DNA from 3 places in the Kitasatospora sp. NPDC007106 genome. Region 1 is predicted to be linked to each of the others. Evidence: predicted binding sites of a transcription regulator. Region 1 holds the regulator's gene; each other region holds the start of a gene.
What was found. Region 1 encodes HrcA, which represses chaperone genes, less so after heat shock. Its sites were predicted from a motif close to TTNGCACTCNGNNNNNCNGAGTGCNAA; they were not measured.
Positions count from the first base shown of each region.

Region 2: a site for HrcA is predicted at 1,428-1,454, ahead of groL (chaperonin GroEL). Genes of this name have one in related genera too.
Region 3: a site for HrcA is predicted at 1,922-1,948, ahead of ABZ641_RS05000 (FmdB family zinc ribbon protein). Genes of this name have one in related genera too.

Region 1 covers NZ_JBEYFP010000009.1:525-3,516, reverse strand. The annotation lists gene ABZ641_RS02140 (hypothetical protein) at 1-11, opposite strand, end outside; gene htpX (zinc metalloprotease HtpX) at 32-952, opposite strand; gene hrcA (heat-inducible transcriptional repressor HrcA) at 1,224-2,246, shown strand; gene dnaJ (molecular chaperone DnaJ) at 2,319-2,992, shown strand, end outside.
Region 2 covers NZ_JBEYFP010000043.1:17,847-20,838, forward strand. The annotation lists gene thrC (threonine synthase) at 1-156, shown strand, start outside; gene ABZ641_RS07395 (MoaD/ThiS family protein) at 187-465, shown strand; gene ABZ641_RS07400 (cold-shock protein) at 1,085-1,291, shown strand; gene groL (chaperonin GroEL) at 1,610-2,992, shown strand, end outside.
Region 3 covers NZ_JBEYFP010000024.1:12,217-15,208, forward strand. The annotation lists gene ABZ641_RS04980 (sigma-70 family RNA polymerase sigma factor) at 1-118, shown strand, start outside; gene ABZ641_RS04985 (hypothetical protein) at 227-460, shown strand; gene mscL (large conductance mechanosensitive channel protein MscL) at 514-930, opposite strand; gene ABZ641_RS04995 (hypothetical protein) at 1,008-1,289, opposite strand; gene ABZ641_RS05000 (FmdB family zinc ribbon protein) at 1,606-1,911, opposite strand; gene ABZ641_RS05005 (MFS transporter) at 2,032-2,992, opposite strand, start outside.

The DNA.
Region 1 (2,992 bases):
AGGAATCCCACGGTGTGGTCCTCTCCGGCCGTCAGCGGCCGAGCTCGGCGGAGATCCGGGCGAGCTGCTCCAGCCGCTTCTCCAGCGAGGGGTGGGTGGAGAAGAGCTGGGTCGCCGCGTCCCGCGCGCTCAGCGCCGGGGCGAAGTAGAAGGCGTTGTACGGCTGCGCCTTGCGCAGGTCCTCGGTCGGGATGGCCGCGATCTGCCCGGTCACCTTGGTCAGTGCGGAGGCCAGCGCGCTCGGCCGGCCGGTCAGCTGGGCCGCCGAACGGTCCGCCGCCAGCTCCCGGTAGCGCGACAGCATCCGGGTCAGCAGGAAGCTCAGCGCGTACACCACCATGCTCACCAGCGGGACGATCACCAGGGCGATCGCCGTGTTCGGGTCGTTGCTGTTGCGGTTGTTGCCCAGGAATCCGCCGTACAGGGCGATCCGGGTCGTCACGCCGGCCAGCACGCCGAGGAAGCCGGCCACCGTCATCACCGCCACGTCCCGGTGCGCCACGTGCGACAGCTCATGGGCGAGGACGCCCTCCAGCTCCTCCGGCTCCAGCCGGCGCAGCAGGCCGGTGGTCACGCAGACCACCGCCTTCTCCGGCTTGCGGCCGGTGGCGAAGGCGTTCGGCATGTCGTTGCGGGCGACCGCCACCCGGGGCTTGGGCATGTCGGCCAGTGCGCACAGCCGGTCGATCGTGCCGTGCAGCTGCGGGTACTCCTCGGGGGACGCCTCGTGGGCGCCCATCGCCTTCTCGGTGATCTTGTCGCTGAACCAGAACTGCACGACGAACAGTCCGCCCGACAGCAGCACGATCAGCGGCCAGGCGCCGCGCAGTATGACGATCAGCAGCCCGGTGAACCCCACGTAGACCAGGCCGATGAGGAACATCGTCGTGACCATCCGGCCGGTCAGGCCGCGGTCCGGCGCGAAGCGGGAGTGCTGCCGTGTCGACGACATCGCTGCTCCTTCGGTAGCTCGCTGCCTTCGATGCTGCCACTCACCGGCGCACCGGGCACTGCCCGCGGCCCCGAGATCGGTCGAGGATCACGCGGGAGGCCCGTTCCTGCCGTCGGGGGTGGGCCTTACACTGGCAGGTACGAATCTGGCACTCTGCCTTCCGGAGTGCCAAGGATCGGATCGGTCACCAGGTCCAACGGGCGAAGACGGAGGTGCGTGCCCCGTGGCCAACGAGCGCAGGGACGAGCGTCTCATCGACACGCGTGCTGGCGTGCGCCCGCTCGACGAGCGCAGGCTCGCCGTGCTCCGGGCGATCGTCCAGGACTACGTGGGCACCGAGGAGCCGGTCGGGTCCAAGGCACTCGTCGAGCGGCACAACCTCGGCGTCTCGCCGGCGACGGTCCGCAACGACATGGCCGCGCTGGAGGAGGACGGCTTCATCCACCAGCCGCACACCAGCGCCGGCCGCATCCCCACCGACAAGGGCTACCGCCTGTTCGTCGACCGGCTGGCCGAGGTCAAGCCGATGACCGCGCCCGAGCGGCGCGCGATCCGGCACTTCCTCGAGGGCGCCGTCGACCTGGACGACGTCGTCGCCCGCACCGTCCGGCTGCTCGCCCAGCTCACCCGGCAGGTCGCCGTGGTGCAGTACCCGTCGCTGACCCGCTCCACCGTGCGGCACATCGAACTGGTCGCGCTGGCACCCGCGAAGGTGATGCTCGTCCTGATCACCAACACCGGTCGGGTGGAGCAGCGCATCGTCGACTGCCCCGGCCCCGTCGGCGAGACCGTCCTGGCGGACCTGCGGGCCAAGCTCAACGCCAACGCGTCCGGCCGCCGGCTGCCGGACGTCCCCGCGGCGCTGGAGGACCTGCCGAACGCCTTCGAGCAGGGTGACCGGCCGGTCGTCTCCACCGTCCTCGCCACGCTCTTCGAGACCCTCGCCGAGCAGAACGAGGAGCGCATCATGCTGGCAGGCACGGCCAACCTGACCCGCTTCGGGCACGACTTCCCGCTGACCATCCAGCCGGTGCTGGAGGCGCTGGAGGAGCAGGTGGTGCTGCTGCGCCTGCTGGGCGAGACCGCGGAGTCCGGGATGACCGTCCGGATCGGCCGCGAGATCGACTACGAGGGCCTCAATTCCACGTCCGTGGTCTCCGTCGGTTACGGTTCGGGCGACCAGAGCGTGGCAAAGCTGGGTGTGATCGGTCCGACCCGGATGGATTACCCGGGCACAATGGGGGCGGTGCGAGCGGTGGCACGGTACGTGGGTCAGATCCTGGCCGAGTCGTAACAGCGTGCTGCGCCAGGCGGCGCAGCCGGTCGGACGCAAGCACTTCCAGAAGCGGAACAAGCGGAGCATTTGGTGGCCACGGACTACTACGCGGTACTCGGCGTCCGACGGGATGCGGGGCAGGACGAGATCAAGAAGGCGTTCCGGCGCCTCGCACGCGAACTGCACCCGGACGTCAACCCGGACCCGAAGACCCAGGAGCGGTTCAAGGAGATCAACGCCGCGTACGAGGTCCTCTCCGACCCCGCCAAGCGGCAGGTCTACGACCTCGGCGGCGACCCGCTGTCGCCGAACGGCGGCGGTGGCGCCGGGGCGGGCGGCTTCGGCGCCGCGGGCTTCGGCTTCTCCGACATCATGGACGCCTTCTTCGGCGCCGCCGGCGGCCAGCGAGGCCCCCGCTCGCGGACCCGCCGCGGCCAGGACGCCATGATCCGCCTGGAGATCACCCTGGAGGAGGCCGCCTTCGGCACCACCAAGGAACTCCAGGTCGACACCGCCGTCACCTGCACCACCTGCTCCGGCGAGGGCGCCGCACCGGGCACCTCAGCGCAGACCTGCGACATGTGCCGCGGCAAGGGCGAGGTCTCCCAGGTCACCCGGTCCTTCCTCGGCCAGGTCATGACCTCCCGCCCCTGCCCGCAGTGCCAGGGCTTCGGCACCGTCGTGCCGACCCCGTGCCCGGAGTGCGCCGGCGACGGCCGCGTCCGCGCCCGCCGCAACCTCACCGTCAAGATCCCCGCCGGTGT
Region 2 (2,992 bases), on a different contig from region 1:
AAGCTGGTCGAGACCGGGCAGTTGGACCCGTCGAAGGAGACCGTCGCCATCAACACCGGTGACGGCCTGAAGACCCTCGACGCGGTCGCCGACGCCGGACTGACCGCCACCATCCGTCCGACGCTGGAGTCCTTCCGCGCCGCCGGCCTCGCCTGAGCAGCCCACCCCTTCCGCCAAGGAGCACCCATGAGCGCCACCGTCCGCATCCCGACCATCCTGCGCACCTACACCGGCGGTGCGGCCGAGGTCACCGCCGAGGGCGACACCCTGGCCGCCGTCGTCGCGGACCTGGAGCAGAACCACACCGGCATCTCCGCGCGCATCCTGGACGACGCCGGCAAGCTCCGTCGGTTCGTGAACGTCTACGTGAACGACGACGACGTCCGCTTCGCCGAGGGCCTGGAGACCGCGATCAAGGACGGCGCCACGGTGTCGATCATCCCCGCGGTGGCCGGCGGCTGCTGATCCCCGCATTCTTCCCGCGGAGAGCCGCCGCCGGGACCGGAACGCGATTTTCCGGTCCCGGCGGCGGCTCTCGCCGTGCCGGGTGCAATTCGACCGCCTGACGGGGAGTAGAGTTCGGGGCGGTGGCAGTACTCCCCTCCGCGCCGCCCGCCCTGATCAGCGCCAATACCCGGAATTGCGCGCCTAGGCCCGGCCGGTCGGATCGTGTGCGCAAGGCTCCGGAACGGGTCGCGGGGACGTCCGCCCGCTGAGACGGGCCGCGGACGGCGCGGGGACGAACCTGTCAGGCAAGTGTCAGAATTCATGCGGCTATATGTCGTTTTCTGCCCGTTATGTCCGGCGTGAAATGCCGAGATCTGCGGCTTTCATCCCGTCATATCCCTTGTCATGGCTGCCGATTTCCCCGAAGTTGGGCCTGTTGCACAGGGCTCCTGTCCGGATACATTCAGCCGCGGTCGACGCATTCACCCGTCCGCCGGGCCCGCGAAGGGCCTCGGGCGGTGGTCTGCGGCGTGCAGGGCCGTGCCCAGGGGGGGTTCCCTCGGGCCGGCCCACCGGACCTGGGCCCGCAAAGACTGCGGACCCGTGAATGGCCAGCACAGCACAAGGGGAGTTCGGAATGGCTCAGGGCACCGTCAAGTGGTTCAACGCGGAGAAGGGCTACGGCTTCATCGCGGTCGACGGTGGTGCGGACGTGTTCGTCCACTACAGCGCGATCCAGATGGACGGCTACCGCACCCTCGAAGAGGGCCAGCGGGTCGAGTTCGAGATCTCCCAGGGGCAGAAGGGGCCGCAGGCGGACATGGTTCGTGCCGCCGCGGGCTGACCCTCGAAACCTGCGGAGCCCTCGGCTCGTCACGAGCTGGTCGGCGATTCTTCGCGACAGGCCCGTACGACACGTCGTACGGGCCTGTGCCGTGTCCGGAACCGGTGCGGCCGCGCCACGGGACACGGCGAACGGGCTTGCACTCGCCACCGGCGAGTGCTAATCATTGGCGTTAGCACTCACAGCTTGAGAGTGACAAGCGGACCGGGTCGGTGAGGCCCCGGCGAGCGGTAGGGGAAAGGACCCCCGCTCACAGGGCCGTCCGTCGCGGGCACCTCTGGTCCGAGCAGTCGACCGTGTCCCGGAGGACCACTTCAGATGGCCAAGATCATCGCTTTTGATGAGGAAGCTCGCCGCGGCCTTGAGCGCGGCATGAACCAGCTTGCCGACGCCGTCAAGGTCACGCTCGGCCCCAAGGGCCGCAACGTCGTCCTTGAGAAGAAGTGGGGCGCCCCCACGATCACCAACGACGGTGTCTCCATCGCCAAGGAGATCGAGCTCGAGGACCCGTACGAGAAGATCGGCGCGGAGCTCGTCAAGGAGGTCGCCAAGAAGACCGACGACGTCGCGGGTGACGGCACCACCACCGCCACCGTGCTCGCCCAGGCGCTCGTCCGCGAGGGTCTGCGCAACGTCGCCGCCGGCGCCAACCCGATGGCCCTGAAGCGCGGCATCGAGAAGGCCGTCACGGCCGTCTCCGACCAGCTGCTCGCCCAGGCCAAGGACGTGGAGACCAAGGAGCAGATCGCCTCCACCGCCTCCATCTCGGCCGCCGACACCCAGATCGGCGAGCTCATCGCCGAGGCGATGGACAAGGTCGGCAAGGAAGGCGTCATCACCGTCGAGGAGAGCAACACCTTCGGCCTGGAGCTCGAGCTCACCGAGGGCATGCGCTTCGACAAGGGCTACATCTCCGCGTACTTCGCCACCGACCTGGAGCGCATGGAGACCAGCTTCGAGGACCCGTACATCCTCATCGCCAACTCCAAGATCTCCTCGGTCAAGGACCTCCTCCCGCTGCTCGAGAAGGTCATGCAGAGCGGCAAGCCGCTCGTCATCATCGCCGAGGACGTCGAGGGCGAGGCCCTGTCGACCCTGGTCGTGAACAAGATCCGCGGCACCTTCAAGTCCGTCGCCGTCAAGGCCCCGGGCTTCGGCGACCGCCGCAAGGCCATGCTCGGCGACATCGCCATCCTCACCGGCGGCACGGTCATCTCCGAGGAGGTCGGCCTCAAGCTGGAGAACGCGGGCCTCGACCTGCTGGGCACCGCCCGCAAGGTGGTCATCACCAAGGACGAGACCACCATCGTCGACGGTGGCGGTGACAGCGAGCAGGTCGCCGGTCGCGTGAACCAGATCCGCGCCGAGATCGAGAACAGCGACTCGGACTACGACCGCGAGAAGCTCCAGGAGCGCCTCGCCAAGCTGGCCGGCGGCGTGGCCGTCATCAAGGCCGGCGCGGCCACCGAGGTGGAGCTCAAGGAGCGCAAGCACCGCATCGAGGACGCCGTCCGCAACGCGAAGGCCGCCGTCGAGGAGGGCATCGTCGCCGGTGGTGGCGTCGCGCTGCTGCAGGCCGCTGTCGCCTTCGACAAGCTGGAGCTGGAGGGCGACGAGGCCACCGGTGCCAACATCGTCCGCGTGGCGCTCGAGGCCCCGATCAAGCAGATCGCGACCAACGCCGGCCTCGAGGGCGGCGTC
Region 3 (2,992 bases), on a different contig from region 1:
GCTGACCGAGGTCGGCAAGCAGCACGGGCTCACCCGTGAGCGGATCCGCCAGATCGAGAAGCACGCGCTGGCCGAGCTGAAGAAGATCGCCGACCATGCGGGCTTCGAGGCGGCCTGACCGCGGGAGCGGCGTTCGCGGGCCCCGGTCCGGGCAGTGCCCCGGGCCGGGGCCCGCGGCCGTCCGGCACCACCTAGGCTGGTGGAGAAGAGAGCGGGAGGCAGGACGATGGGCGAGCGGACCGTCGAGCAGGACGGGCAGCCGGGCGAGGAGCCGGGCGGGAAGTCCGGCACGAAGCCGGGGCGGCAGGGGCCGTCCGCGGCGCGGCTGGTGTTCGGCGACCCGCTGGACCGGCAGACCGCCGACGACACCGACGCCGGCTGGGGCGAGCGCCCCGGCGGTGGTTCGGCCCGCGGGCTCGACTGGTACCTGAGCCAGCGGCCCCCGCACCACGGCGACTAGCTCCCGCGGGCGCTGCGGCCCGGCGCGGGCCCGTCCGGCGGCCATGCGGTCGGTCAGCCCCGGCGGACGAGGGCGTCGCGGATCTCGGTGAGCAGGACGACCTCCTTCTCCTCCGCCTCCAGGACCTCCTCCTCCGCGGTCTTCCGCTTCGCCATGAAGTGCAGCATCGGAAGGACGAAGACGAAGTAGACCACCGCGGCCGTGATCACGAACTGCACCACCGCACTGAGCACCTCGCCCCACAGGATGAAGACGCCGGACGAGACGGACCCGTCCGCGGCGAGTGTGCACGGGCCCTTCAGGCAGGAGCGGTAGGACGCCAGGTCCTTGGTGCCGAACAGGCCGATGATCGGATTGATGATGCCTTTCACGAACGCATTGATGATGTTCGTGAAGGCCGCGCCGATCACCACCGCGACCGCGAGATCGACGACGTTTCCGCGGAGCAGGAATTCCCTGAAACCCTTCATCCCGCAACGACACCACAGCGGATCGGCCGGTCAGGAAATCGGCGCGCCGGATTTCGGGGAGCACTGCCGCCCGCCGCTCAGTGCGGGGGCGGGGCGGTGCCCGTGCAGCGCGGCGCCGCTCCCGGTTCGGTGGTCGCCGTGGAGGCGGCCGCCATCGGCGGGGGGCCCGGCCGGAAGGGCCCGGCGGCGAGGGCGGTGGCGGCGGCGAGCAGCCCGGCGGCCAGCACCCCGGGGCGGTGGCGTACCGCCTGCTGCAGCCGGTGGCGGCCGCCGGAGCCGCGGCGGATCGGCGGGAAGTCGGGCACGCTCCGGCGGGGCGGGACGGAGCACGGCGGCGGGGGAGCGAGGTGGGTGGTCACGGTGTCGGCGGCCTCCGGTCGGCGGTCCGCGGACCCGGCCGGGCCCGCGGACAGCAGAATGCGCCGAGCCCGGCACCTCCGGAATTGCCGACCGATTCCCTGTGGAAAACCCCGGCCTGTGGAAAACCCGCCTCACCCGAACGGCGCAATCAATGCCGCACGCCTGCTCAGTCGCACACCGGGCGCAGGCAGGACCCCGGCCGTACACCGGGGCGCGGCCGGAACCCCCGGCGCAGCCGCAACCCCCGGCGCACACGCAAAGGCCCGGTGCCGCTCTCCACGGGGGAGTGCGGCACCGGGCCTCCGGTGCGAAGACTCAGCTCGCGGCCGGCGCCGAGGCCGTCGACCCCGAGGACGCGGCGGCCGGCGCGGAGGACGTCGAGCCCGAGGACGAGCCGGTGGACGAGGTCGAGGACGACCCCGAGCTCACCGAGCTGCTGGAGGAGGAGCGGCTGTCCGTGCGGTAGAAGCCCGAGCCCTTGAACACGACGCCGACCGCCGAGAAGACCTTGCGGAGCTTCCCCTGGCAGTCGGGGCACGTGGTCAGCGCCTCGTCGGTGAACTTCTGCACCGCCTCCAGGCCGTTGCCGCACTCGGTGCACTGGTACTGGTACGTGGGCACTTGCTTCCTCCTGGCACTCTCGCCTGATGAGTGCTAACGATCGTCAATGATGCGGTATTCCGCTGGAACAGTCCAGCGATGCCGGGTGTGAGATGGGTCCGGGCCGCCGGGCCCGGGGCCTCAGTGCCCGGTTCCCGCACCCACGAGCTGCCGCGGCCCGGTGCCGTCGGCGTCCCGGGCGGCCGTGCCGGCCGGGGCCGGCCCGCCCGCCCGGAGACCGTCGTCCGCGGCCTGCGCCCCGGACGCGGAGCGGACCGGAGCGGCCGTGGCGGCGTCCCGCGGAGCGACCAGCAGCCCCCGCAGGGCGACCAGCGCGACCAGGCCGAGGCCCGCGCCGACGACCGGCACGAGGAAGCCGGCGGACGGCCCGCCCGAGTCGATGAGTCGGCCCGCGACGGTGGAGCCGACCGCGAGGCCGAGGCCGATGGCGCCGGTCAGCCAGGTGAAGGCCTCGGTCTTGGCGCCGTCCGAGACGAGCGTCTCGACCAGGGTGTAGCCGGTGATCAGGGTCGGCGCGATGGCCAGGCCGCAGAGGAGTCCGGCGACGGAGAGCGCGGTGAGGTTCGGCATCGCCCAGAGGGTCGAGCAGCCGAGCACCAGCAGGGCGTAGCAGCCGAGCATCCGGCTGCGGGCCGAGCGGCGCCAGGCGACCAGGCCGTAGAGCACGCCGGCGAGCATCGAGCCGCCGGCGAAGATGCCGTACACGGTGCCGCTGGCGCCGGCGCGGCCGACCGACTCGGCGAACGCGGTCACCGAGACCTGCATGGCGCCGAAGACGGTGCCCACCCCGAGGAAGGCGCCGGCCAGCAGCCGGACACCGGGGGAGGAGAGCGCGGAGGGGCCGCGGCCGCCGGCGGTGCGCGGGTGGCGGGCCGGGGCGGTGCGGCGCTGGGCCGCGAAGGCCAGGCCGCCGGCGACCGTCAGCGCGGCCTCGGCGATCAGTGCGGCGGAGGGGGTGACCGTGGTGGCGATGGCGGTGGCCAGCACCGGGCCGACCACGAAGGTGAACTCGTCGGTGACCGACTCGAAGGCGAACGCGGTGTTCAGCGTGGCCGGGGAGTCCGACAGCCGGGAGACCCAG